2 linked regions of the Bdellovibrio bacteriovorus genome follow. The protein of the gene in region 2 binds, or shares a complex with, the protein of the main gene of each other region. Links are inferred from orthologs where the notes say so. Each region holds a gene or a part of one and is shown on either strand. Other genes may lie near its edges. The genes, in order: rpsJ and nusB.

Region 1 (12,960 bases), 1.8 Mb from region 2 along the record:
AAACTCTTTTAGGGGGCTTGTGAACTCTTCATAAGTCTTCAGGCGGGTCTCAATAACCTCTGCCTTGTCATCATTCCGTTGAATGACCTCACCACCGCACAAATCACATTTGCCCTCTACTTTGGAGGGCTTACTGACTATATGATAGACAGCGCCGCAATTTTTACAAACGCGTCTGCCAGTCAGCCTGTCCATCAGGATTCTCATGGGAACTTCAAGGAAGATCGCCTTCCCGATGGATAGATTCATTTTTACAAGTAATTCATCTAGAGCCTGGGCCTGAGCCACAGTTCTAGGGAAACCATCTAAAATAAAGTTTTGGATGCCTTTTTGGAGAACTTCTTCAACCATGCCGATAACGATGCTATCTGGCACTAGCTGACCTTTATCCATAAATTCCTGGGCTTTTTTGCCGAGGTCCGTCTGCCCTTTAATGGCTGCTCTGAATAGATCGCCAGTGCTGATCTGTGTCATTCCCTGGCGTTTAATCAAAAGCTCAGACTGCGTACCTTTACCGGCCCCCGGGGCACCAAACAGGATCAAGTTCATTAGAACTGAACCCTTCTGCTACGGATCTTAGCACCCTTAAGGAAGCCCTCATATTTCTGAGTGATCATATGAGACTGGATCTGTTGAGCAGTGTCCAAAGCAACACCCACCAAGATCAACAAGCTAGTACCACCAAAGTGGAACGGAACGTTGAACTGGTTCACCATGATGCCTGGAAGAATACAAATAGTACAAAGGTAGATACAACCTACTACGTTTACGCGCTCCAAAACTCTTTGGATGTAGTCTGCAGTGGATTTACCAGCACGAACGCCAGGAACGAAACCACCGTATTTTTTCAGGTTGTCTGCCACGTCGTTCGGATTGAATACGATCTCTGTGTAGAAGAAGGAGAAGAAGACAATCAAAGCCACGAACATGATGTTGAAGATGGTACCGGAAGGATTCAAAGAATCCTGAAGGGCCTTCAACCAAGGCGTGTTCACGAATTGAGCCATTGTCGCCGGGAACATCAACAAAGAGCTCGCGAAGATTGGCGGGATCACACCAGAGATATTAAGTTTGATAGGAAGATGAGAGGTCGGAGTCTGCATGGATTGCATGCCGCCACCGCCCTGTCTTTGAGAGTACTGAACTGTGATTCTACGCTGAGCCACTTCCATATAGATAACGGCTGCGATGATCGCCACCATAAAGGCAACCAACAAAAGAACCAATGCAAAACGCATTTCGCCTGTGCGAACAAGCTCCCAAAGCTGTTGAGCACCACCAGGGATCGCAGCAGCGATACCAGTGAAGATGATCAGTGAAGTACCGTTACCGATACCACGCTCTGTGATCTGCTCACCCAACCACATGATAAAGCAGGTACCTGCTGTCAATGTGATGATAGTCATGATTTGGAATGGAAGGAATGCCACAGTTGGAGCGATCACCAAAGGATGTCCATCCGGGCTTGTGGAGTTCATCAACCACGTGCTGATACCGTAACCTTGGATAATCGCCAAAGCCACCGTCGCATAACGAGTGTACTGGTTGATTTTACGACGACCTTGCTCCCCTTCTTTCTTAAGAGCTTCCAGATACGGGATCGCAGAAGTCAAAAGTTGGAAGATGATGGAAGAGGAGATGTAAGGCATGATTCCCAGTGCAAAGATACTGAACTGGGAAAGAGCTCCACCTGTGAAGGTATTAAATAGGCCAAAAATTCCACGGCTTTGAGCCTGGAAAAAAGAGAGCACCGCAGATCCGTCTACTCCAGGAGTCGGAACGTGTACACCAATTCTGTAGATGGCCAAAAGGGCCAATGTGAACAAGATGCGCTTACGAAGATCAGAATTTTTTGCGATGCTCTCAATTGCAGACACTACTTAATTACCTCGACTTTGCCGCCAGCAGCTTCAATAGCTTTCTTAGCGCTTTCTGAGAATTTATGAGCTTTTACAGTCAAAGCTGTTTTAAGCTCGCCATTTCCCAAAATCTTAACAGCGCCTTTGGAAATAAGTCCAGCAGCGTGTAGAGATTCAGGAGTGACTTCTCCAGAAAATTTAGCAAGTTGGCCAACGTTTACAATCTCAAAGTTGTTTGCGAAAGCTACGTTGCTGAAACCAAACTTAGGAAGACGACGGTGCATAGGTGTTTGACCACCCTCGAAGCCACGACGCACTGTCCCGCCTGTGCGAGCCAATTGACCCTTGTGACCTTTGGTAGAAGTGCCGCCCATGCCAGAACCGATACCACGACCGATTCTTTTTGGAGCATGCTTGGATCCTGCCTTAGGTGCCAATGTTTTAAGCAAGCTCATGATTACCCCTTAACTTCAACATCAAGAAGATGTTGAACTTTCATGATATTACCACGTGCCGCAGCAGAATCTTTCACTTCAACAGTTTGGTGAAGTTTCTTAAGACCAAGAACGCGAACTGCGTCCTTTTGATCCTGCGTGCATTTGATAGTTGATCTTTTCAAAGTTACTACGAATGTTTTAGCCATTTTTGCCACCAGTCCGCGAATTAAAGCTGTTGTTTCAACTGCTTCAAGCCGTCGATTGTTGCTCTTACAGCGTTGTGCGGGTTACGAGTACCAACACACTTAGTAAGAATGTCTTTTACACCTACAGATTCAAGAACGGCACGTACCGCACCACCCGCGATGACACCAGTACCTGGAGCAGCTGGCTTCATGATAACCTTAGCTGCACCAAATCTACCGATAACTTCGTGAGGGATCGTACGACCTTCCTTCAAAGCTACAGATTTAGCAGATTTTTTAGCGGATCTGCTTGCTTTACCGATTGCTTCTGGAACTTCACCAGCTTTGCCGGAACCGAATCCAACATCACCAGCTTTGTTACCCACAACTACTAGAGCTGCGAAAGAGAAGCGACGACCACCCTTAACAACTTTTGTTACACGGTTGATCGCGACTACACGCTCTTCTAATTCAGCTGCTTGAGCTTGAACTTTCTCCACACATCACTCCTTAGAAATTCAGGCCGCCCTCACGAGCGCCGTCAGCAAGAGATTTAACACGTCCATGATAGAGGTAACCGTTTCTGTCGAAAACAACGTCTTTGATGTTTTTCGCAGTAGCTGCTTTAGCTGCTTCGATACCAACAAGTTTCGCCATTTCGATACCGGATTTATCCTCTTTACCAAGAGAAGAAACAGCCACTAGAGTGTTGCCGTCTACGTCATTGATGATTTGAGCGTAAACATGCTTACCGCTTCTGAATACGCAAAGACGAGGTCTTTCCGCAGTCCCTTTAACAGTCTTGCGGATTCTGATCTTCTTCTTGAGGCGATTTACTTTTCTTTCGCTTGTATGCTTACTAAATTTCAATTTCATACTTTACCTCAATTATTTACCAGCAGACTTACCGGCTTTACGTCTGATCTGCTCACCAGTGTAACGAACACCTTTGCCCAGGTATGGCTCTGGTGGACGGAAGGAGCGGATTTTCGCCGCAACTTGACCAACAAGCTCTTTACTTGGACCAGTGATAGTCAACTGTGTTTGCTTATCAACTTTAATTTCAATACCTTCTGGGATATCGAAGATTACAGGGTGAGAGAAGCCCAAAGAAAGCTCCAACTTTTTACCTGCAACGTTTGCACGATATCCAACCCCTTGAAGCTCCAGACCTTTAGTGAAGCCCTTAGTAACGCCAGTAACTGCGTTCTGGATAAGTGCTCTGTAAAGACCGTGCATCGCGCGGCTTTCTTTAGTTTCATCGTTCGGAGTCAAAACCACTTTGTTGCCGTCGATTTTCGCGGAAACATTTGGTTTCATACCGATTTTCAAAGAGCTTTTCGCACCTTTAACGACTACTTCGTTAGCAGGTGTAACGCTCACTTGTACTGTGTTATCAAAAACAACGGGTGCTTTTCCAATACGAGACATGATTCACCTACCAAAGTGTCGCAAGCAATTCGCCACCGAGTTTTTGCTCTGTAGCTTGCTTACCGCTCATGATTCCTTTGCTTGTGCTGATGATGGACATGCCCATACCAGAACGAACAGTTGGAATCTTGTCAGATTTAACATAAACGCGACGGCCAGGACGGCTAACACGGTCAATATTATTGATCGCGTGGCCACCAGCTTCGTCATACTTCAAATAAACACGCATGATGCCTTGTTTGCTGTCTTTAGCAACTTTAAAGCTTCTGATGAAGCCTTCGTTTACCAAGATCTGAGCAATACCAGCTCTCACTTTAGAAGCAGGCATATCCACTTTTTCGTGTTTTGCTGCTCCAGCGTTTCTGATCATTGTAAGGAACTGAGAAATTGTATCCATTCTGAACCTCTTACCAGCTGGCTTTCGTTACGCCAGGCAATTTACCGTCAAGGGCCAATTGTCTGAACGCAATACGAGACAAACCGAATTTTCTGTAGTTACCACGAGGGCGACCAGAAATTTCACAACGTGTGATTGTGCGGTTTGGGTTTGTGTCACGAGGAAGAGCTTGCAGCTTAGTGCGTGCAGTTGCTCTTTCTTCGTCAGAAAGCTTCATATCAACAGCTTTAGCTCTCAATTCTGCTCTGTATTGACCATACTTAGCAGCAAGAGCTTTTCTTTTATTATTTTTTTCAATGCTTGCTTTACGAGCCAAGTGACACCTCTTATTTTCTGAAAGGCATACCAAGCGCTTCAAGCAACGCTCTGCCTTCAGTATCGTTCTTCGCAGTTGTACAGATAGTGATGTTCATACCACGAGTCTTGTCTACTTTATCGTAGTTGATCTCAGGGAACACGATCTGCTCTTTCAAGCCCATGTTGTAGTTACCACGACCGTCGAAACCTTTGTTAGGCAAGCCACGGAAGTCACGTACGCGAGGTAGTGCCAGCGTGTTCAAACGATCCATGAAGGACCACATTTTTTCTCTTCTCAAAGTCACGCGAACACCCAATGGGATGCCAGCACGCAACTTAAAGTTGGAGATAGCTTTCTTTGCTTTAGTGATAACAGCTTTTTGTCCAGTGATCGCTGTGATTTCATCAACCACAGTGTTCAAGATTTTTGGATTCTGAACAGCTTCGCTCAAGCACACGCTCAGAGTGATTTTCTCCAGGCGAGGTACTTGCATCACGTTTTTAACTCCCAATTGGTTCTTCAGAGCGGGAGCGATCTCTTTATTATATCTTGTATGTAAGCGATTCATCTCATCACCCCTTATAGAACTTCCGGAGCCAAAGATACGATCTTAACGAAAGACTTTGCTCTCAACTCTCTGGCAACTGGGCCAAAGATACGTGTTCCGATTGGTTCTTTAGACGCATTGATAAGAACTGCAGAGTTGTCATCGAAGCGGATGTAAGATCCGTCTGGACGACGAAGTTTAGCAACAGTTCTAACAACTACGGCTTTCGCCACGTCACCTTTTTTTACTTTTGCATTTGGCAGAGCTTCTTTGATGGAAACAACGATAACATCACCGATGGATGCTACACGACGTTTAGAACCACCAAGAACCTTAACGCACATAACTTCTTTTGCGCCGGAGTTGTCTGCTACATTCAGTCTGGTTTGCATTTGAATCATAACAGTCTCCTACGCCTTTGCCGTTTCTACGACTTCAGCCAAAGCCCAACGTTTAGTTTTGCTCAGAGGACGAGTTTCACGGATCTTAACGATGTCACCAACTTTAGCTTGGTTCTTTTCGTCATGAGCCTTGAAAACAGATGTCTTCTTAACATACTTACCGTACTTGGCATGTTTAACCATGCGGTAGATGAGGACAGAGATGGTTTTATCCATCTTGTCACTGATAACTTCACCTACGACTTCAATTTTACGTCCTCTAGAATTAGTTTCAGTCATGTCCTACCTCTATCTCGCCACTTTTTTTACAATCGCTGTGTTGATTTTAGCGATGTCACGGCGAAGACCGCGGATTTGCACTGGGTTAGAAAGCTGCCCAATGGAATTCTTGATACGCGCCTGGAACAACTCTTCAGAAAGAGCTGCTCTTTTCTTTTTCAATTCAGCTACAGAAAGATCTTTGATCTCTACAAACTTCATACAACTACTCCCTTACCAAGAAACGAGTTTTGAAAGGAAGTTTGTGAGCTGCACGTTCGAAAGCTTCTTTAGCTTGCTCACGAGTCACACCGTTCATTTCGAAAAGAACTTTTCCAGGAAGAACACGAGCAACCCATAGTTCCGGGTTACCTTTACCGCTACCCATACGAGTTTCAGCAGGCTTTTTAGTTACCGGGATGTTCGGGAACACACGGCACCAGATTTTACCACCACGCTTAACAGAACGGGAGATAGCGATACGACCAGCTTCCAACTGACGAGCAGTCAGACGACCTTCCTCGATTGCCTGAAGACCGTAGTCTCCGAAATCAAGGTTAGCGCCTCTTACTGCAAAACCAGTAGCGCGGCCTACAAATTGTTTACGCCATTTTACTCTTTTAGGACTTAACACGACCTGCCTCCTCAACTTCGCGAGCAGATAAGATATCGCCTTTATAGATCCATACTTTCAGGCCGATGATACCGTATGCTGTTAGAGCTTCTGCTGTACCGTAGTCGATATCAGCGCGCAATGTATGAAGAGGAACGCTCTTCTCATTGTACCACTCAGAACGGGCAATCTCTGCACCATCAAGACGACCGGAAACACGGATCTTGATACCTCTCACGCCGCCTTTGATCGCAGCTGCAATAGATTTTTTAAGAGCTCTTCTCCAAGAGATACGTTTCTCAAGTTGTTGAGCAATGCTCTCAGCAACGAGCTGAGCATCGAGGTCTGGTTTGCGCACTTCTTGGATGCTCAGGAAAACTTCGTTGGGTGTAAGTTTTTGAACTTCCGCTTTAAGAGCGTCAATACCACTACCTTTTTTACCAATAACAACACCTGGGCGAGCTGTGGAGATGATGATTTTAATCTTCTTCGCAGCACGTTCCATTTCAATTTTCGCAACACCCGCGTTCTTAAGTTTGTCCTTAAGGAACTTTCTCAAACGGATGTCTTCGTGGAGATTTTCAAAATATTGTTGACCCTTCGCATACCAGCGAGAATCCCAAGTTCTGATAACACCGACTCTTAGACCAATTGGATTAACCTTCTGACCCACGACTATTTCTCCTCGAGTACTACGTTAATGTGGCTGGTCTTCTTACGAACACCGAACGCGCGACCTTGTGCACGAGGACGGAATCTTTTAAGAACTGGACCTTGATCAACCCAGATAGCTTTAACATAAAGGCTGTCTACATCCATAACCTTTTTGTATTCAGCATTGGCAACAGCTGATTCGATTAGCTTTTTTACCATACCTGCAGTTTTTTTGTTCAGGAAAGTAAGGGTTTTAACTGCCTCGTTCACGTCTTTACCGCGAACCAGGTCAGCAACCAATCTTGCTTTCTGAGCGCCAACTCTTGCATATTTCAAGCTTGCTTTAACTTCCATAATAAACCTCTATTACTTCTTCGCAGCAGGAGCAGCGGCTTTCTTCTCAGCGTGACCATGGAAAGTTCTGGTTGGAGCAAACTCACCGAGTTTGTGACCAATCATGTTCTCTGTGATGTACACAGGAACGAACTTTCTTCCGTTATGAACTGCGAATGTCAGTCCAATTGTCTCTGGAAGAATTGTTGAGCGGCGAGACCAAGTTTTAATAACTTTTTTATCATTTTTCTCAAGTGCATTGTCGATTTTCTTCTGAACATGAGTATCGACGAATGGACCTTTTTTAATTGAGCGTGCCACCTTTTACTCCTACTTACGTCTCTTGATGATTGAAGAGTTGGTTCTCTTATTGTTTCTAGTTTTGAACCCCTTACAAGGTTGACCCCAAGGAGTTACTGGGTGATGCCCTTTACCAACGCCTTCACCACCACCGAGTGGGTGATCAACTGGATTCATGTGCATACCACGTACAGAAGGACGGATACCTCTCCAACGAGAGCGACCTGCTTTACCTAGATTGATGTTTTCATTGTCAGTGTTACCAACTTGACCGATAGAAGCACGGCAAACTGTCAACACTTGTTTCAACTCACCAGATGGCATACGTACTTGGCAGTACTTGTCGCCTTTACCAGCAAGAGTCGCGCTTGCACCAGCACCACGGCAGATTTGACCACCTTTGCCTGGACGCAATTCGATATTGTGAATAACAGTACCAACAGGGATAGCACCCAAAGTCAGGGAGTTACCTGGTTTGATATCGGCTTTATCAGAAGAGATAACAGTATCGCCAACATTCAAACCTACTGGAGCAAGGATATAAGCCTTAGCACCATCAACGTAGGAGATCAGAGCAATACGGCAAGTTCTGTTCGGATCGTACTCGATCGCGATAACTTTTGCGGATACTTCAAGTTTGTTACGCTTGAAATCAACCAAACGGTATTTTCTCTTATGACCGCCACCTTGGTGACGAATAGTGATTTGACCGTGATTGTTACGCGCAGCTTGTTTCTTAAGAGGAGCTAGCAAAGACTTCTCTGGAGTAGTCTTAGTGATTTCTTTGAAATCGAAACCAGTCATTCCTCTGCGACCATGAGAGCGTGGGGCAAATGTTTTAATACCCATCTTTATACTCCCTCAAAAAGAGCGATCTTCTCACCTTCAGCAAGCTTAACGTAAGCTTTCTTCCAGTAAGCGACCTTGGTTAGACCGAATTTAGTTTGCTTAGAGTGACCGCGGCAGACGCTAGTTCTAACGCTATCAACTTTAACTTTAAAGTTTTTCTCAACAGCAGCTTTAACGTCAGTTTTAGAGGACTTCAGGTCCACTTCGAAAACGTATACGCCAGCAGCGTTGTGATAAGTATTTTTCTCAGTAATGAGAGGGGCTTTAATTACTTGTTTCATTACGCCTTCTCCAATGAACAACGATCTACGATTTTAGCCACAGAATCTTTAGTGATAACAGCAGCGTCGTACTTCAATAGATCAAACACGTTCAAACCTTCAACTGGGAAGTATTTGAATGTTGGAAGATTCTTGGAAGCACGGTTGAATTTGTCATCAACTACAGAGTCAACCAATACAGCTTTTTTCAAACCGAAAGCTTGCAAACGTTTGTTAAGCTCAGCAGTTTTACCTTCAGAAGCCATGCTGTCCACGATGAACAGTTTGCCTTCTTTTTGAAGGTGAGAAAGTGCCATGCTCAGACCCAAACGACGAACTTTTTTAGGCAGAACGAAAGCGTAGCTGCGAGGTTGAGGACCGAAAGCGGTACCACCACCAGGCATCAAGATAGAACGGCTGGAACCTTGACGAGCTCCACCAGTACCTTTTTGTTTAAACGGCTTTTTACCACCACCAGACACAAGACCTTTGGTCTTAGTCATGTGAGTGCCTTGACGACGAGCCGCCAATTGCCATTGAACTACTGTGTGAAGAACTTCCTTTTTAACAGGAGTTTCGAACACGTCAGCAGCAAGCTCAACGGAGCCAACTTTTTCTTTTTTCCAGTTCAATACATTTACTGTAGCCATACTATTCTCTCACCAACTTAACCAAAGTGTTTCTAGCACCTGGAACTGGCCCTTTTACCATCAGAACGTTTTCTTCAGCGATGATCTGAACAACTTCTACGTTCTTAACAGTGACAGTTTCAGCACCCAAATGACCTGGGAATTTCTTACCCGGCATTACGCGACCTGGCCATGTTCTGTTACCAGAAGAACCCGGACGACGGTGGAATTTAGAACCGTGGGATGCAGGACCACCTGCGAAGCCCCAACGCTTCACGGAACCGGCGAAACCTTTACCTTTAGACTTGGAAGTGATTTTTACGAAATCACCTTTAGCCAAGCTGTCGATAGAGATTTGCGCGCCAACAACAGTACCTTCTGGAGCAGCTTGACGAAGTTCTTTTACGAACTGAGCGCCATTTTCGAAGCCAGCTTTTTCAAGGTGACCTTTTTCTGCTTTGTTGGAGTTTTTAGCTTTTTTAGGGTGGCAAGCTACCTGAATAGCTTCGTAACCATCTGCTTCGTTAGTTTTGATTTGAGAAACAAACCAAGGCTCGTAACGAAGAACAGTAACAGGAACAGCTTCGCCGTTCTCGTTATAGATAGTAGCCATACCTTCTTTGAAGGCAAACAGGCCGTTCAATTTAAGACCTGCAGTATTTTGAGTTTCTGTAGTTTCGCTCACGTCTTACCTCTAAACCGCAGAAAGTTTGATTTCAACATCTACACCAGCAGAAAGATCCAGCTTCATAAGCTGATCTACTGTCTGTTGAGTTGGTTCTAAAATATCGAGCATACGCTTGTGAGTTCTCACTTCGAATTGTTCACGAGATTTTTTATCTACGTGCGGAGAACGCAATACAGTGTAGCGGTTGATGCGAGTAGGCAAGGGAATTGGACCCGCAACTTTAGCGCCTGTACGACGAGCAGTCTCAACGATTTCTTTCGTCGACTGGTCAAGCAGTTTATGATCGAATGCCTTCAATCTGATTCTAATCTTCTGACTTTGCATATGGACACTCTTCTCTTTTATAAAGTATCGTAATTACTAGCAAATTTGTTAACAATCAACGTCCTGATCCCATCGAAAACTTGCCCCGAATTAGCCCTTGCGGCCTGAATCGCCTTCAACGCGGGGGGTTTTTTGTAGATATAGACGCTATGAGTGCGCGAGTATGCGCACTTTGAAATCTAATGTCAAAGGGAAATATTATTTTTTTTAATATCTTCCCATTTTATGGAGAATGTCCGTTTTTACCTTCGCAGGCACAATGGCATATTCCAAAAATTCCATACTGAAGCTGGCTCTGCCTTGGCTCAAACTGCGGACATCCGTAGCATAACCAAACAGACTCGCCAGAGGGGCTTCGGCCGAAATAACCTGCCCACCACCCTGCTTCACATTCATTGTGAGAATCTTTCCACGACGGGAATTCAGATCACCCACGATGTTTCCTACGAAGTCATCCGGGCAAGTCACCTCAAGCTTAAAGATAGGCTCCAAAAGCTCTACAGAGGCTGCCTTAACTGCGTCCCGGAATGCCAGGGAAGCAGCCGCTTTAAAGGCCATCTCGCTGGATGAATCCGGACGAACTTCAATCGAATTTAAGGTCCCCTTAATACCCAGCATCGAACAGCTTGCCAAAGGACCGACCTCGGAAGCCTCACGGAAGCCCGATTCAACGGCCTTCAACATCGGGGCTGTAAATTCTTTAGACACAGCCACTTTACTGATGAACTGGATGCCATCCGCCTGAGAAATAGGCTCGATGGAAAGGGAGACTTTGGCAAAGTGAGCTTCGCCAGCGATCTCACGTTCGTAGACGTGTTCCGCCTTGGCTGCCGCCGTGATGGTTTCACGATAGGAAACCTGCGGCTTACCCACATTGGCCTGGATCTTATGCTCACGAAGCAAACGATCCACAAGAATTTCCAAATGCAATTCACCCATGCCAGAAAGCAGGATTTGCCCCGTTTCCGGATCCGTGCGCAGACGGCAGGATGGATCTTCTTTTTCAAGTTTAGCCAGGCCAGCCAACATCTTTTCCTGGTCCGCAGAAGACTTCGCTTCCACCGCCACGGAAATAACCGGCTCTGGGAATGTGATCGCCTCAAGAACCACAGCATGAGAGCTTTCGCACAGAGTATCCCCTGTGCCTGTGAACTTAAGACCGATAACCGCGCCGATATCACCCGCCTTCAGGCTGTTGATTTCTTCACGGGAATTCGCATGCATTTTCACCAACTTCTGGATGCGCTCTTTTTTCTGAGTGCGCGGATTCAAAAGCTGCTCCCCGACCTTCACCTCACCGGAATAAACACGGATATAAGTCAAAGTGCCGGCAAACGGATCATTGGCAATTTTAAACGCCAATGCAGCCGCGTGAGCATCGAATTCAGTTTTACAGATGATTTCTTTATCAGGACGCTCAGGATCGTGACCCACAATTGCAGGCACCTCCAGAGGCGACGGAAGGTAGTCAATGACCCCATCCAACAAAGGCTGAACGCCTTTGTTTTTGAAAGCGGCTCCACAGAATACCGGGAAGGCTTTCAGCTCAAGAGTCCCTTTGCGCAAAGCCCGTTTAAGCTCTGGCACGGTGACTTCTTCTCCATTGAGATATTTCTCAAGAAGTTCGTCTTCAAATTCAACGATCTTCTCAACGACTTCAGTGCGGAAGCGGTTTACTTCCTCTTTCATGTCATTGGGAACATCGGTAACTTCGAAATGGTCACCCATTCCGGACTGATCCCACATGTAAGCGCGGTTTTCCAAAAGATCGACAACACCACGGAAGGTGTCTTCCATGCCGATTGGTACCTGCACTGGGATTGGGTTCGCGTTCAGCTTTTCCTTGATCGTCCCGAAAGACATCACGAAGTCAGCACCAACACGGTCCATTTTATTTACGAAGCAAATGCGGGGAACTTTATATTTGTCGGCTTGTTTCCAGACGGTTTCGGACTGAGGTTCAACCCCATTCACACCGTCGAAAACAGCGATCGCGCCATCCAATACACGCAAGGAACGCTCAACTTCAATCGTGAAGTCAACGTGGCCCGGAGTATCGATGATGTTGATTCTGTGATCTTTCCAGAACGCCATGGTCGCAGCAGAGGTGATAGTGATACCGCGCTCTTGCTCTTGAACCATCCAGTCCATGGTGGCATCACCATCATGGACCTCGCCGATTTTATGACTTTTACCTGTATAGTAAAGAATGCGTTCGGTGGTGGTCGTCTTACCGGCATCGATGTGAGCCATGATGCCGATATTACGAGTGTACTTGAGATCAGCTACAACTTTAGGATCTTTAGCTGACATCTGAACAGATTACCAATTGTAGTGAGAGAATGCCTTGTTGGATTCAGCCATTCTGTGAACGTCGTCTTTCTTCTTAATAGCATTTCCTCTATTATTGTACGCGTCCAAGAATTCGCCAGCCAAACGTTTCGCCATGTCTTTCTCACCGCGCTCGCGAGAGTACTCAACCAACCAACGCATAGCC
Region 2 (15,723 bases):
CTCTTTTTTTTGAAGGGATCGCTGCCATGCACGTAATCCTGATTTTACTTTCCTTAATTTTTGTCGGCTGCACCAAGGCGTCATTTTATACTTACGATTGGAAAGAGGGCGACAAGACTAAGATCACTGCGCAGCTTGCGGGCTTCGAATTCGCTCCGGCAGAAAAGAACCTCTCCGCTCGGGAATGGGTTCGTCTGCAACCTCAGATTTATCAAGGGCTGGTGGTTGAATCTGCCTACAAAAAAGAGATCCTTGCCACCGATGGTGTTTTAAAGCGTGTCCGGGCCGGTGCTGTCAAACCGGAGATCGCTTTTGCCCACTTGGATTTGGCTTCTGTCGCGGAGCAATCCTCAGGAATTCATCGGAAACTTCAATCGGCTTTTCCTTTGTTTCGCAAGCGTCCCCCGCAAAGCGTGACTCCGGTGATTACCCAGCGAGGTGGTTTTTATGAAGTCATCTGGCAGGTGGACTATATGGATCTCAAAGGCCAGATGTGGACACTGAAGTTGAATCAAAATCTGGAAGTACGCTCTATCAGGCCTGCGGGTTCTCAGTTTATTGATACCAGCGCCTGGGTGTATCCGCGCGGCCCCTTGTTGGGATCTGTGCAAGAGGTTCCCTTAAAAGGTCTTTATCTGGAACCCACTCTGGCCAATCATTGGGTGTATGTAAGTTCGCAGGCCCCCGACAAGATCGACAAAGTGGCAGGTCCGTTGAAGTTTTCAACGCAGGACCATCGCTTTGATCAAGCGCAGGCGTTTGTATATTTGAATGAATCGTTCAACTGGTTTCAAAACCGTTTGGGATTCAAAATGCCGTTTCAGGTGCAGGCCGAAGTGTTTGTGGGCTATCCTGAAAAAACCAATTCGGCCTTCTATTACCAGGGGAAAATTCGTTTGGGCCAGGGCGACGGGGAATTCTATCAGAACATTCCGCGCGATCCGTCCATTGTAGTGCATGAAAGTGCTCACGCGGTGATTGATGTGCTGGCGAAACTTCCCTTTGAAGGGGAAGGTGGATCCCTGAACGAGGGCTTTGCCGACTATTTCACAGCTATGCAACTGGGAAGTCCCCGTATGGGCGAAGCCTCTTACAAGAAAGCCCCTTTTCGCCGGACCGTCTTGAATGATCTTACGGTGGCGGACCGAAATGGGGGATTGTATCACGATTCCGGAATTGTCAGCGGCACCTTGTGGGAAATCTCTGAGCAACTGGGTTTTAAAAAGGGCCTGGATTTTTCCATGGCGGTTTTGAATCGCCTGGTGCCAGGCAGTGACTTCGCTGATTTTGGCGGCACATTGAAAGAGGTTTGTGCTGAAGGTCTGTCGATGGAGGACGCGCGAAAAGTGAATGGGATTCTTTCCAAGCGAGGATGGTTATGAGCCTGCTGGGAATTTGGATTTTTGTGGGTCTTCTGTATCAGGGGCAAGAGTTGCCGCCGCCGAATCCGGCGTTGCAGATCGTCTATCACTTCAGTTCTAACACTGAAAACACCTTGCGCTACTGGCGCGAAGGGGAGCAGGGGTTTTGTGAAAGACGGGCTCAGTACTCATTGAGTCAGGATCAGCTTTATCAGAAGGTGGTTGAAGTTCATCCTGACAATGCACCCTGGTGTTCTCAGGATTCTGACATGCGTTTGGGCTTTGAAAGCTGGACCGTCCTTCGGGAGATGAACGGTCGCTTGTATCTGAAAGTTCTGATGGGGGAAGAGGATCTGTCGTTTATCTGGGAGCGACGGGCAGAGTAAGCTTCAGCCTAGTTGAATCTGTTGGCACAGGCCTGCTTCAGCAGATAAGCCTCGCGCCAGGTGTCCTTGCTGCGCAAAGCCCCCTTGAGATACCAATAGATTCGGACTTGCTCCATATAGGTCAGATCGCAAAAGCCGGTGTCGACATAACAACTGACGTGACTGTCCATCGCTTGCGTATGAAGGTTTTTGCAGCTTGTGCCTTCAGAAACCTCTTGGACCCGTTCCTGCAGACAATAGCGCACATCCTGAAGCCAGATCTGAGAACGGGCAGAGAACCGTTCTTCGTCCACTAAGAACTTCTCACAGTAGGGGTAGCCGAAGTCTTGCCAGTATCCTTTTTTACCACAGGCGTGTTCGCGCTCTTTGCAGGCATAAAATTCACAGGAATTATCGCTGGGCACACAGGTGGCCTGAGCGATCGTGGGTGTAAACAAAAGCAATAAAATCAAATATCTAAGCATGGGCCGAACATAAAGAAGCCAGGGGCCGGTGTAAAGCGGTGGGGGCTTGATAGGCAAAATTACCATAACTGTCAGGATTGTGACGGGGCATTCTATGGTGTCTGACGGGTTTTTATGTGGTTCAGTGATTTTTCTCGTATTCCTCAGGTGGATCTGTAAGGTCACCTAAATGAAAGGACTCTGTATGAAGGCATTGATGGTTGTGATTTTGATGTTATTGGCAGGAGCAGGGGCCCAGGCCGCGGCGGACTCGGTGGCGGTGTTTCATCGCGCAGAAAAGGTCGGCGTTCTGCTGAACGAGCGTGGCGCTTACGGGCGAATCCAGCAGTTCATGGATGCCGTGGGAGCTGAGGGCCGCTATCGCTGGCTGAGTGCCGATGAAAGTGTAAAAATCGAGTGCGCCCGCGAAGATGTCAGAGCCACTTGCACCATCCGTTTCCTGCCGTCTGAGATCGTGAAAATCCAAGGCCGCAGCGTGAAGGCTTTTGTGGCGACGAAGGAGTTCCCACAGTCCTTTGAGATGGCCTTTGAAAGCTCTATGGAGGACCGCTTCAATCTGATTTTGTCCCCTGAAGGAATTGAACTGTGGGCCGGAAAGCGTGGCCAGCAGCCCTAGCCGTAGTACCAAGGTCTGATTCTGTTTAGGGCCTTTCAACAAACTGGGCAAAATGACGATGCCATTGGATAATAAAACCAATGGCATTTTTTTTAGTCTTCTTATTTTCCTGGAATGTCTTTGCTGGAGAGCCTGACAACTTTTCCGCCCGTCGTGACAAGAATGCGGTGGTGGCCAATGCTGAAATCAACCGCGTGGTGAACGCTCTGTTGACGATGGCACTTGATAATTACAACTACAGCAGCAAATCCTGTGATCGCAAAAGATTTTTGAAATATCTGGAAGACGATCTGGATCGCAACCTTCCACAAATCACCAAAGCGTTGTATTTCAATGTGCCGCAGGCGGGGCCGAAAGTTCACACCGAGGTCCCTTATGGATCCGGCAAGCCGTACACGCAGCTTTACTTTTCCCAAAGCGCCAAAGTACAAGTGAAGGGTCAAATCTTTTTTGTGGGGTTTGATAAGATCGATCACTTCTTTTCTCACGGTTCCATGTATTGGGACATGGTCGGGCAGGATCCGAAGCTCCCGGCTGACAAAGTGAAAAAGGCGCTGGAAGTTGGGATCATGCAGGAAAATGCGACGTGGGGGTTGCAGCGTCCCGGTGTGAAATCCTATGCCGATCTGATGGCCAACTATAAAGGCCTTTATTTCTGGCGTGATCTGTTTGATGGAGCTCCGCCCTTGATCGTGTGCAAAGACGGAAAGTTTGTGCAAAACCGCGAATTTGATCTGGCCAATTACTTTGAACCGGCGATGGATGAAACCATCAATTGCAGCAGCTTCGCCACCCAGGAAATTCATGACCGTATCACCGCGGTCACAAAAAAATGGAATATGAATTGCCCGGTGGATGCAAATGCCTGCGAAACGGCCAAAAAAGTCCATGCGGACAAAGCCGCCTTGCTGCTGCATCCGAAGTGTCGCGGTACAGGAACTTCCCAAATTGAAAAAGCCTCGCCGATGACCACTAAAGATGTCATTGATACCGCCCAGGCGGCGATGTCGGGTGGTGGGGACTATCTGTTGTTTAAACTTTTCGGTGAAAAACAAAAGAAAGGGGCACAGTAATGATTTATCTGTTGTTGATGTCCCTGGCCTGGTCGGCAGCGGAGAAAGTCGACCTGCTCCAAGCCCGCCAAACATGGAAGATTTTCCGTGCCTGCGAAAAGCTCAGAGTTAACGAGTCCGATCTTTTACGCTGCGCCAACACCGAGCTTTCAGAAAAGCTGTCTGCGCCGGAAAAGGCCGCTCTGATTCGATTCCTGGATCAGGGAATTTCTTTTTCTGACATAGGCGAATGCGAAGAAAATGCGCCGGTACAACCCATGCGTCTGCAATCCCGCGAAACCTCTTACTGTATGAAACTGACGGGTCTGAAAAAAGAATCCCACGGCTATGTCGTCTTTGTAAAAGAAAACAGCGCCGCCAAAATCCAAACCATCAAGTTCAAATTTTAAAGCCTTGAATTGATCTTTTCGATCAGCGTTTTGTTAGCGTCTTGAACTGAGGGCGTTTCTTGATGCCAGCGAGACAGTATATCGTCGCGCAATAGGTTATAGACTTTTTCAAGATATTCACGTTTTTCTGTCGACGAATATCCCTTGATCCAATGGCCTGCAAACAGCCTGCTGCGAACTGGTGAAAGCCTGTAGTGCGGGGTGGAGTCATTCCAATGCTCGTGGGAGTGTCTGATGGTGAAATCACGGGCTTCAGCCATATAGATATCTTTGTCAGAGCTGCTGGGAAGTTCCACGGCCTTGCGCATGGCTTGGGGGTCTTCGGCATAAAGCACGGCCACCACGTCAGCAAAAAGTTCGTGATAGGGCGCAAGCAAATTCAGTATGCGGTTTTGTTCCGCAGAAAATTCACCCCCTTCAAAGTAGGCTTGCGCCAACTGGCGTTCGATGTCCTGTTTCTTTTTCAGAAGGCGCTCTTGGTGGGACGGGGTGGGTGCTGCAATGATGCGCTTTTCAATCAAGCCCCGTTGATTTGCGAGGAAGTAGACTTTTTGGTTTGCGATCATGGGTGAAGCGATGCCTTCGCGGATGGCTTTGAATTCAGGAATGTCGCGAGTCAGCCAGTCAGTTAGGATTACGTGACCGTATTCGTGTGCAAAGGTCGTTAGATTGCCCTGTTCATTGCGCAGATGTTTTTCTTTGTGGTTTGAGCCTTCAATGTAAAGAAACTCTGCGGCTGAAAGTACTTTCACACCATCATAGGAAGCCCCGCTGGCAGAATGCTTTAATGACAGCATGATTTTCTCAGAGACGGGAGCCCAATCAGAAATCGAATCGACAACACCAGCCAGCTTTTGCGCGAACCCGCAAGATGAGACAGATAAATCATTACCGTCTTGCCATAAATTCACTGAGGAAAAGGAAGAGATCCCGGGACATTGATTCGCCATAAAGTCCGACTCAACACTTTGCGCCTGTACCTGTACAGACACTAGACAGGAAAGGAAAGGCATAAAGAATTTAAGAGCAGATGATCTCATAGGCAACCTCTGTATAAACAGAGATACAATTGCTATGCCACAGGCTCTTCTTAGTTTTGGCGCAAAGGTCGAGAGAAGGCGTATTAACCCGAGCGAGGCTGGGATGTCTTGGACCCGGCGGACAGCTGCCAGCAACGCAGCGACCTCCGTGGGCGCCACGACGGCGCGCACCCGCGCGGAAGCGCGGGCCACGGCAGAGCCCGGACGGCGTGTCGCGGAGTTGACGGCAGCAGGCCGACGGGGCCAAGGCAGCCCGGCCGTCGTATTAAAAGATAACGCTGTCAGGAAGGCCCAGACGGGCGGCGATGATTCGCACGATCTCACTGGCTGTTTCTTCCAACGCACGTTCGGTGACGTTGAAGACCGGCCAGCGGCGATTCACCTTAAAGATCTTTTCAGCGTATTCGATTTCTTTGGCGATATGAGACATTGAAGCGTAAGAACCACCCGGATCCTGACCGAATTTTTCCAAGCGGCTTTTGCGGATTCTTTGCAGGGAATCCATATCGATGATCAAACCCACAATGCGGCGCTGATCGATCTTGAACAATTCTTCCGGCAGGGGAGTGTCCAATACCAGCGGGACGTTTGCGACCTTCCAGCCCTTGTGGGACAGGAAGATGGAAAGCGGCGTTTTACTGGTGCGGGAAATTCCGACAAGAACGATGTCAGCCTTGTCCAGTTCGGCAAAGGTTTTGCCGTCATCGTGTTTGACGGTGTATTCGATGGCTTCAATGCGTTTGAAGTATCTTTCATCGACCGCACGCAAGGCACCCACGGTGTCTTCGGAATGCTGACCAAAGAAAGTGTCCAAGGTGGAAAGCAGCGGGCCCAGAAGGTCAAAGTAGGGAATGCCTTTGCCGGAAGCCATTTCGCGGATCTTGGCGCGCAGGCCCTGGCTGGCAACGGTGTAGGCCAGCATTCCACGGCGCTCGAAGCATTCTTCGATGACGGCCTCGGCCTGGGTTTCGGTGCGCACGTTTTTACAGCGGATGATGTTAACGTCTTTGGTGGTGTATTGAACCAAAGCCGCCCGGATCATCGTTGCGGCGGTTTCACCCGTGCTGTCAGAAAGGATATAGATGGTGTAGGTTTTGTTGTCGCCGTCCATCAGTCAGCAAGTCCGTTGATCAGGGCGCGACGCACGTTTTCGACATGTTCTTTCAGCCACAGGTCGGCCATGCCCGAGAAAAGAATAAAGGCAAAGTCAGGGCTGGCTTTGATCAAAAGGCAGGACGTTTTATTGTCCGGATCCAGATGCTGTAACTGCAGTTTTTCCAGCATCGGCTGGGACGCCGTGGAAAGCACTGACAATAGATTCATCTGAGGGATTTTAACAAAGGACTTGGAGTTGTTTTTCAAAAGGTGAGTCGCACCTTTATGGAAATAAGCCTGCGCTTTCCACTGACCGTCGTGATTTTCCAGCATAACGCCGGCATCAAACAACAAGGCCAGACGCGAGAACACCACAATCGCACGATCAATATGATCTTCCGGCAGACCCAAAGAAAGGCCGCGCACCAAAGACAGATCGCGGGAAGGTTCAAAGTGCGCATGGCGCTCTGACGCTTCCACCTTGGCTTCAAAATCATTTTCCAGAACAGACTCAAGTCGTTTCTGAAGGTTTGTGATTGTTGACACCAAAGACTGCGAAAATTTCTCCATGAACGCTCCCACTAAGATGCTCCGCCAAATGATGATGTTGGTGCTGGCGGTTTATTTAATTGTGGGGAGAAACGTTTGTTTAATCAAGGACGACTGTGAATTCCTGAACCGGGTGGTGGGTCTGCCAGGCGATCTGCAGGTTCCCGGTACTTTGTCCAGGTGGCATGAAAATGCGCAAAGTGGGTTTGTTCAGATTCTTCCAGATGCGGAAGATTTCGGCGGTCCACTGGGTAAGGTCTTCGTTCCAGGGAAGGATCACGACCCATTTGTTGGGCAGAAGTTTGTCCGAGGCGATCATCAGCGGCTGATCAGACACCGCAGGGATCGCGGGTTTGTTCAGTTCGGTCTGTTCCAATACACTGCCCAAGAACTCAGGCAGTGCCGGGGACTGGTGGCGCGAGGATTTGCACACCTGAAAGTTCAGGTACCAATCCAGCTTCGCGGTCCACGGCGACTTTTCCAGATCAGGCACAATCCACAGGTCGGAACCCGGGTTTAGAGCGCTGGCCTGGGAAAGTACGCTAAGAGCCATTAGTGAGCCTTGCCGACTTGATCTAGAAGTCCGTTAACGAAGCTGCCAGAATCGGAAGTTCCGTATTTTTTGGCGATTTCCACCGCTTCATTGATGACGATGTTTTCTTTGATCGGATCTGCCGCAAAACGCATTTCGTAAACGGCAATGCGCAGGATGTTGCGGTCGATGGTCGCCATGCGTTCCACTTTCCAGTGGGCGCTGGACGCCTGAATCTTGGAATCAATCTTTTCTTTGTTGGATTTCACACCGGTCACGAGAAGATCAGCATAAGTGATCACTTCGGGGTCAAGACTCTGCTCAAACACCTCTAGGAATGTTTGGTAGCTGATCTGCGGAGCAAACTCAGTTTGAAAGAGGACCTGGAGGGCGAGTTCGCGGGCTTGGCGTCTTGCTGTCAGTTTCATGGTTCGTACTTTTCTCGCTTTCAACAAATGTCATGGCCGTGAGGCTTAATTGTGGATTACTTGCATCGACAAAATCAAGAAGTTCGGCGTCTTCCAGAGTCTCCACAAATTCCTGAACGTCTTTGAAGGTTCTGTATACACTTGCAAAGCGAATATAGGCAACGTCATCCAGTTGTTTTAGTTCAGCCATGACCTTTTTCCCGATCAGACGGGAAGAGATCTCGGATTCACCACGATTGATCACCCAGGCAGAGATTTTTTCAACCACCGCATCGATCTGCGCCAGACTGACAGGACGCTTTTGACAGGAGGCCTGAAGACCTTTGAGAATTTTTTCTTTGCTGAACGGTTCGCGGCGGCCGTCTTTTTTGATGATGAACGGGAACGCCAGCATGATCGTTTCTACAGTCGAGAAACGGGCTTTGCACTCGAGGCACTCACGACGGCGGCGGATGCTTCCGTCCTTCTGCACTCGGGTATCCAAAACTCTGTCATCAGCATGTCCGCAAAAAGGGCATTTCATAGTCTTTAGTCCCGTCCAAAAAGCTAGCCGGAGATTAGGGAGGCGCCTGTCTTGAGTCAATGGGTCTAGTGTTAACGACCTAGCGCGTCAACAACTTCCTCGCCAGAGGGAAAACTGAATAGAATAGAAGCCAGAATTGAGGTGCGTGTGAAGACTTTTCTATCGTTGATTTTGCCCTTGTTTTTAAGCTCCATTGCCACAGCCCAAGACTCCCAGCCCGTGGTGGGCCGCGAGGCCGCTGCGAAGTACTTCCAGCCCCGTGACACGGCATCGTCCTCCTTCAACACCGGAGGCGGTCCGTCGGATCACTATCTGGCTTTGCATTTTGGCCGTTACATGGCGTCGCAATCCTATGACTGGGGCAAGAACGGTCAGGAAGATGACGTGGGGAAAAATCAGTTCGGCGTCACTTACCGGGTGGGCGAGTGGTACAACTCCATGGACATGCTGCTGAGAATTGATTACTCCGAATACGACCTGGGTGGCGAAACTCCGAATAAACTGGCGTTTGTTCCGATGATCATGTTCCCGGATGCGACCTCACGTTTCCCGCTGTATTTTGGCGCGGGTGCCGGTTTGGGAGTGTTCTTTAAACAGGCCTCTGGAAAATCTGCACTGTCCCTGGATTATCAGGTTGTCGCCGGGGCACGATTCTTCAATATCTTTGAAAACACTGGATTCTTCATTGAAGCTGGTTTAAAAAACCACCTTCTTATTCTGTCCTCTGGGCAGTTCAACGGAACCTTTTTGGCCACTGGCCTGGTGTTTACATTTTGAAAATTCACAAGCATCTCGTATCTGAAATCGTCACCGCTCTGGATGAAATCTTTGAACAGGGTTTCTATGCCGACAAAGTCATCCAGCGCCATTTGAAGGCCAACACCCGCTGGGGTTCCCGCGACCGCCGTTTCTTTGCTGAATCTGTTTACGAAATCGTGCGCTGGGAGCGTCTGCTGTCCCATCTTGCTGATGACAACGATCTTTGGAAAGTGTGGGGCGCGTACTGGGTGCGCGGCGGAAACGAACTTCCTGACTGGGAAGAGCTTGACGGTCTTGATCCGAAAGAAGTCATCGCCCGTGAAAAGAACGTGTCGTCGTTCGCGATTGCTCAGTCCATTCCAGACTGGATGCACGAGCGTGGCACCAAAGAGTTGGGTGAAGAGTGGAAGGATGCGATGCGCGCTTTGAACAAGCCCGCGGAAGTGTTCCTGCGCACCAATACTTTGAAAACCACGCCGGATGAGCTGATCAAAACTTTGGAAAAAGACGGCATCAACGCCACGAAAGTTTCTCCGGATCTGCCAAACGCTCTTCGTCTGGTGGAACGTAAAAACGTGTTTATCACCGAATCCTTCAAACAGGGTCTGTTCGAGGTTCAGGATGCCGCTTCCCAGATGGTTGCGCCATTGTTGGGCATTGAGCCGGGTCACCGCGTGATCGACGCCTGTGCCGGTGCTGGCGGCAAGAGCTTGCACATGGCTTCCATGATGAAGAACAAGGGCAAGATCATTTCCCTGGATATTCATGAATGGAAATTGAAAGAGCTGAAAGTCCGTGCCCGCCGTGACGGGGTCGATGTGATCGAAACGCGTTTGATTGACTCCAACAAAGTGATCAAGCGCCTGTACGACACCGCGGACCGCGTCCTTCTGGATGTGCCTTGTTCGGGAATGGGCGTTTTGCGCCGTAATCCTGACACCAAATGGAAACTGAGCAACGAAGAGATCGACCGTCTGCATGGCTTGCAGTACGAGATTTTAAGCACCTACTGCAACATGACCAAAAAAGGCGGGCAGATGGTCTATGCGACCTGCAGCCTGTTGCCGAGTGAAAACGAAAAGCAGGTTGAAAAGTTCCTGGCCGAACATGGCAAGGACTGGACTTTGCTCAAGCAGATTCATGTGCGCCCGGATAAAGAAGGCTATGATGGCTTCTACGCTGCGCTTTTGAAAAGGAATTAATATTCTGCAACTGGACCTCGGCTGGCCTCGGGGTCCTAAGTAAACACGCCGATAAAGATTCTGTGAAGAAACTATTGGTGGTCCTCTTAGTGCTGTTTTCCATGAATGCCCATGCCGGCTTTTTGCTGGAGCTGGGTGGCACCTACATGTCAGACAATCTGACCACCGACGAAACCCGAACCTCCGCCAAATACTTCTATAACATCGGCCTGCTGTTCAGTCTGAAAAAACACATCTGGGGCGGGTGGAACTACTCTGGAATTTCCCACACCGACAAAGATGACGTGACGATCGATTTTGCCTCGACCGATACCGGCCCTTACGTGAAGTGGCAGTTTGGGCGCAACGAACTTTACAGTGTCAGCATGGCTTACAATATCCTGAGCACCGGGACTTTCTCCAACGATGGCGAGGCTGAAAGGTGGACGGGGACCAGCATGTGGTTTCAGTTCGGGGTCATGCCCGAGTTCAAAGAGGGCTTCCATATCGGGGCGTCTTTGAACTATTACCTGGCAAATTATACAAAGAAGACCGTCGACGGCACTGAAACCAACTCGTCCAACTCGAAATCCTGGATTTTCCCAATGCTTACGCTCACCAAAGAATGGTGACGCCTTGCGAAAGGTTAAATAGTCAGCATCGGGGCTTTTTCATTTGAAAGCTCGTATTTGCCTTGATATGACCCCTGCCAACGAAACAAGGGGGTCCAAATGATTCGTTCTATTATCGCAGCTGCGTTGACACTGGGTATGGCGTCATCCGCATTCGCTACTGACAAAGCTTACTTCGAAATCAAGAGAGTTATCGTTCGCGACGTAACTGCTCAATATCCACAGATGGAAACGTATGCAAAAGGTGCAAACGGTCTTTCTCAGGATTGCAACTCTCAGCGCCCATTGCGCGTGAAGTTCACTGGCGAGCCAGCTATCGCTAATGACGTGAACCCACTGAACGCGATCGAATTGATCGTGGATCAAATCATCAACATCGGTAAAAAAATCTTCGCAGTTATCAACGCAGGTAAATCTGTTGTTAACGTGAAATTGGACACTGCAAATGCTCTTCCTGCTGGTTTGACTTGCTGGTCTGACCTTGCTGGCTGGAACATTCCTCAGTCCAAAGTTTACAACGTAACTTATGAAAACGGCTTCGGTATGTCTGTTGTCGATTTCTCTTACCGCGTGACTTACACTGCAGGTGGTTCTGCTGATGGTGTTGGTAAATACATCACTAACGCGACCTTCATGCCAGCGAACCTGTCTGTTGCATGGGGCTTCAACTTCGATGCTAACGCAGTCATCCCGTCTGTGTTCAACACAGGCTCCAAGCGTGATCCTGTAGCTGGTATGCAAATGAACATGGAGTGGAAAGTGACTTCTCCAATGGCTCACGAGCAAGCGACAGAGTCTTACTTCGTAAGCGGCGAAAACAAACTGATCGAACTCGAGTAGTTTAAATAAAAAAAGGCCCGGCAAAACCGGGCCTTTTGTCTTCTCTAGAAGAAGATCTTAAGTCCTGACCTGATCCCTGTGCGATCGGTGACTGTGTCATCGGCAGCAGCAGGGATTTTTGTTTTCTGGCTCTCCTTGTACCAGTTTCCGAAGATCCGTACGGCTTTAAAGTCTATAAAAAGCCCGGCTTCGGTGCGATTGCCTTCGACATCTCCCAATTCATCCGTGGAGGTGGGAAGGTAATAGCGATATTTCCCGTCAATTCCAAAATACTTGGTCAAATATACCTGCAGCGACACCTGGCCAAACTGCTGCGACAGCCGTTGATCGGCCTCGCGGGTGCGCAGTCCGTAGTGCAGGGTTAGCGAGGTGTTCTGGATCGAATTTCCCAGAACGCGGATGTTCAGCATGCCGGTCAGGTCGTTGAACTCCTCTTCGCTGTTGTTTTCATATTCCGCGGTCAGCCCGACGAACTGGGCATAGGCGGAAAGCTCACCCATGTACGACACATGAGAATCGCTCACGGACGTGTTGTCGGGGTCCTCGGTTTTGAACGAGTTGTACGAGGCAGCGAGTGAAAACTCGTAGGGCGACGGAGAGTTCACCGACAGCCACATATCCATCATGCGGTTGCGGTTCTTCATTTCGAGCCACTCAGAAAGAGACCACCGGCTGCCTTCGCGGGCGGTGGCGCGTTTGGTGAAATCAATACCGCTGCCCCAGCGACTGCCGGATTGAGCCTGAGACAGACTCGCGGTCAAAATAATGCACAGTAGAAGTAGAGACGAAAATCTGGACATACCCCCATTTTCTCGCTTTATTACCATAAGGTCCAAAAATTCTCTTATCGAGACCCTTGTATGTCTCAAAGAAGGATGCGTCTGTGGTTCATGATTTCGATCCATTTGCTTTAAGAATTTCCGGTGATTTCGGAGTCCGTTGGTACGGCCTCTCTTACATGATGGGCTTTATCTGCGCCTACATCCTGATCACTTGGCTGGCAAAAAGACAACGTGCGGGTTTGTCTGTCCAAATGGTCGGCGATTTTATCACTTATGCAGCCATCGGTACTTTGGTGGGCGGTCGTCTGGGGTATGTGCTTTTCTATGGCCCGGATCTTTTCATGAAGTTCAAATCTGAATTCCCGTACTGGGGTGTGCTTGCTGTCAACGAAGGCGGCATGGCAAGTCACGGTGGTATCATCGGGATCGTGATTGCGTGCTTACTGTATGCGCGCAAGTATTCTGTGAACTCTTTGTACTTGCTCGATCTGGTCGCGGTAACCGGTCCGATCGGTGTGTTCTTTGGTCGTATCGCCAACTTCATCAACGGTGAACTTGTCGGTCGTCCTTGCGATCCGACGTATCCGCTGGCGGTGAAGTTTCCTCAAGACATCGTTTCCTGGCCAGGTCAGGAAGCCGCGAAACTGACGGAGCTTGTTCCGGTTGTTGAAAAAGTCGGCGTGGGTCGTGAGCAGTGGCTGGAACTTGTAGATAAGTTCCGCTTCGATCTGACAGCTCGTGAGCAGCTATATTCTACTTTGAACAAAGTGATTGAATCCATCCAAGACGGCAACACTGCAGCCAAAGAGGCGATTGCACCTTTGTTGACTCCGCGCTATCCGTCTCAGTTGTTCGCAGCCTTCGGTGAAGGTCTGCTGATCTTTATGTTCTTGTTCTTCCTATGGAGAAAACCACGCAAGCCGGGCTTTATCGCCGCTTGTTTCGTGCTGATCTATGCGGTGGTTCGTGTTGTTGATGAACACTTCCGTATGCCAGATGCTCACATCGGATTCCAGGCTTTGGGTCTGACCCGAGGGCAGTGGCTGAGCGTTGCCATGTTCGTTGTCGGCTTGATCCTGATGGTCGTATGGACTCGCGCTGCCTCCCTGAAAATTCCGGGCTGGCAGAGAGGGCACTCCATTAAGTTGAACCGTAAATAGATCGCGCCGGTACGCCCGGGGGAATGGCTGGGGGCTTTGCAGCCTCCAACGCTCGGACAGTCCTCGCGCTCTGTTTGTTTTGTGAAGGCCGCCTTATGGGTGGCTTTTTTGTTTTCTGATTGCCATCGCAGGCTTTTCTTAGCGCTGCGGAACTCGGTTGGAGGCTGCAAAGCCCCCAACCATTCCCCCTCATACCGGCTTATCTAAAAGGTACCTGCTTAAAAGGTACCTGCTTACTTTTGCAGAAGCTCTGCGTTGGCGGAAAAGGTACCTGCTTACTTTTTCCGAAGCGGTGCGTTTATTTTGTAGGGGTACAGGACGGTTTGCATGTTGAGGGTGGGGTGGCTGCACTCCAAATTTTTTGTTACTGATTTTTTCAAATAAGCGGTAGCCTTTTCCCAACAGGAGAAAAGGCCATGATCTTCAGACTTGCTCTGTCCGCGTTGTTGTTGGGTTGTCTTTCGCTGGGATCGGCTACGGCGTGGGCTTTGGATTTTGACAAAGATGCCGGGATGTCGCGAGAGGTTCTGGTGGAGTCTTTGAAAAAGAACACTCGTTTGAATCAAGAGCAGATCGATCAACTGGTTGTTACTTTGCAAAATCAGTTCAATGTGCAGCCGGGAGATAAAATTCCTATTAAGGGTTATCTGTATGCTCACGGCATGAATGTCGGTCTGTTTGTGGATCACGACGTGTGGGCTTTTGATGCGGCTTTCCTGGTGCCGGGCACGGATGAAGTTGTGCGTGTTCCGGGTTTGTATCTTTGTGATTTCAAAAACGGCGGCCTGAAGTTTGAGGTCGCTTACAAGTGGATGTTCAGCTTTATTCCAAGCGGGGTTTCTTTAAGCGAGCTCAATGGTGCGGTTTATGGCCGTGGCGTCGGGGTCGTGGCCGAGGCTTTCCTGGGCCTTGAGGGCTCTTGGCTGCCGGCGCAAAACCGAGTGAATGATCTGTTTCACGTCGCGGTGAAGCTGGGCTTTGGCGGCGGGATTGTCTTCCCGAAAATGGAATTCAAGCTGCGTAATATCCAATAGTTTTTTGTTCTGCCAGGTCATTTCTGAAAAACAAAACCCGCTCTTTCGAAGCGGGTTTTTTGTTTTTAAATCACGTCTGAAAAATTAGATTGAAAACGGGTAGGTCTGAAGTTCTGCGCGGGTGATTTCTTTTTGTTCGCCCGTCGTGAAGTTCTTCACTGTGACCGTTTTATTGGTCACTTCGTTGCCGCCCAAAATCAAGGCATAGTGAGCACCCAGTTTGTTGGCTTTTTGCATCTTCTTGCCCATTTTGCCCGACAGGAAGTTTTCCGTCTTAAAGCCACGCACGCGCATTTCATGAGCGACTTTCACGCTTTCGTCCTCGCCCTGTTCGTCAGCACCAACTACGGCGATGATGACTTCCTTTTTTGTCGCCAGTTCTTTCGGGGTCAGATCAGCCAAACGGTCGATGCCGGCAGCCCAGCCCACGCCCGGAGTTTTCGGTCCGCCCATGGTTTCAATCAAGCCGTCATAACGCCCTCCCGCAAGCACGGTGCCCTGAGCCCCCAGCTTGGTGGTCGTGAATTCAAAGACAGTGTGGCAATAATAATCAAGTCCACGAACTAGATGATCATTAATCTTGTACGGGATGCCCAGCTTTTCGATGCCCGCGATGACCTTCTTGAAGAAGTCCTGGGAGGTCTGATTCAAGGATTGTTCAAGTTTTGGTGCATTGGCATTCAGCTTTTTGTCGCCTTCGTCTTTGGAATCCAGAATGCGCAGCGGGTTTTTCTCCAGACGCATTTTGCTGTCTTCAGAAAGCTGATCTTTATGGGCGGTGAAGTAGTTCACCAAAGTATCGCGGTAAGCCGCACGGCTTTCCGCATCGCCCAGGGTGTTGATTTCCAAGGTGCAGTCGTCAGAGATGCCGATTTTTTT

Evidence for each region.
Region 1: the proteins of nusB (region 2) and rpsJ are in contact, whole or in part, in a solved structure (PDB 3D3B), measured with the Escherichia coli proteins. The link is inferred for Bdellovibrio bacteriovorus from one-to-one orthologs.

The regions. Positions count from the first base shown.
Region 1 is NZ_CP020946.1:903,786-916,745, reverse strand. Bases 8,805-11,619 are described here. They hold rpsJ (30S ribosomal protein S10), read right to left. Parts: upstream 10,464-11,619; coding sequence 10,146-10,463; downstream 8,805-10,145. Other genes in these bases: fusA (elongation factor G), read right to left, coding at 10,671-11,619; rplC (50S ribosomal protein L3), read right to left, coding at 9,474-10,136; rplD (50S ribosomal protein L4), read right to left, coding at 8,843-9,472; rplW (50S ribosomal protein L23), read right to left, coding at 8,805-8,843. Outside these bases: B9G79_RS04500 (adenylate kinase), read right to left, coding at 1-549; preprotein translocase subunit SecY, read right to left, coding at 549-1,877; rplO (50S ribosomal protein L15), read right to left, coding at 1,877-2,314; rpmD (50S ribosomal protein L30), read right to left, coding at 2,317-2,502; rpsE (30S ribosomal protein S5), read right to left, coding at 2,523-2,981; rplR (50S ribosomal protein L18), read right to left, coding at 2,992-3,357; rplF (50S ribosomal protein L6), read right to left, coding at 3,370-3,912; rpsH (30S ribosomal protein S8), read right to left, coding at 3,920-4,309; rpsN (30S ribosomal protein S14), read right to left, coding at 4,320-4,625; rplE (50S ribosomal protein L5), read right to left, coding at 4,636-5,175; rplN (50S ribosomal protein L14), read right to left, coding at 5,187-5,555; rpsQ (30S ribosomal protein S17), read right to left, coding at 5,565-5,834; rpmC (50S ribosomal protein L29), read right to left, coding at 5,844-6,035; rplP (50S ribosomal protein L16), read right to left, coding at 6,040-6,447; rpsC (30S ribosomal protein S3), read right to left, coding at 6,434-7,099; rplV (50S ribosomal protein L22), read right to left, coding at 7,102-7,434; and 5 more genes. UniProt on the Escherichia coli protein: Involved in the binding of tRNA to the ribosomes. Part of the processive rRNA transcription and antitermination complex (rrnTAC). The complex forms an RNA-chaperone ring around the RNA exit tunnel of RNA polymerase (RNAP).
Region 2 is NZ_CP020946.1:2,746,343-2,762,065, reverse strand. What follows is about bases 6,230-9,199. They hold nusB (transcription antitermination factor NusB), read right to left. Parts: upstream 7,934-9,199; coding sequence 7,526-7,933; downstream 6,230-7,525. Other genes in these bases: B9G79_RS13160 (hypothetical protein), read left to right, coding at 8,604-9,199; nrdR (transcriptional regulator NrdR), read right to left, coding at 7,872-8,456; B9G79_RS13175 (hypothetical protein), read right to left, coding at 7,074-7,526; B9G79_RS13180 (GTP cyclohydrolase), read right to left, coding at 6,440-6,994; B9G79_RS13185 (pyruvate, water dikinase regulatory protein), read right to left, coding at 6,230-6,440. Also shown: B9G79_RS13220 (hypothetical protein), read left to right, coding at 27-1,382; B9G79_RS13215 (hypothetical protein), read left to right, coding at 1,379-1,747; B9G79_RS13210 (hypothetical protein), read right to left, coding at 1,756-2,211; B9G79_RS13205 (hypothetical protein), read left to right, coding at 2,396-2,827; B9G79_RS13200 (hypothetical protein), read left to right, coding at 2,908-3,900; B9G79_RS13195 (hypothetical protein), read left to right, coding at 3,900-4,289; B9G79_RS13190 (hypothetical protein), read right to left, coding at 4,286-5,521; more of B9G79_RS13185, read right to left, coding at 5,595-6,229; more of B9G79_RS13160, read left to right, coding at 9,200-9,233; B9G79_RS13155 (RsmB/NOP family class I SAM-dependent RNA methyltransferase), read left to right, coding at 9,230-10,417; B9G79_RS13150 (hypothetical protein), read left to right, coding at 10,480-11,028; B9G79_RS13145 (hypothetical protein), read left to right, coding at 11,128-11,868; B9G79_RS13140 (hypothetical protein), read right to left, coding at 11,913-12,668; lgt (prolipoprotein diacylglyceryl transferase), read left to right, coding at 12,752-13,810; B9G79_RS13130 (hypothetical protein), read left to right, coding at 14,227-14,844; hisS (histidine--tRNA ligase), read right to left, coding at 14,929-15,723. UniProt on the Escherichia coli protein: Part of the processive rRNA transcription and antitermination complex (rrnTAC). The complex forms an RNA-chaperone ring around the RNA exit tunnel of RNA polymerase (RNAP).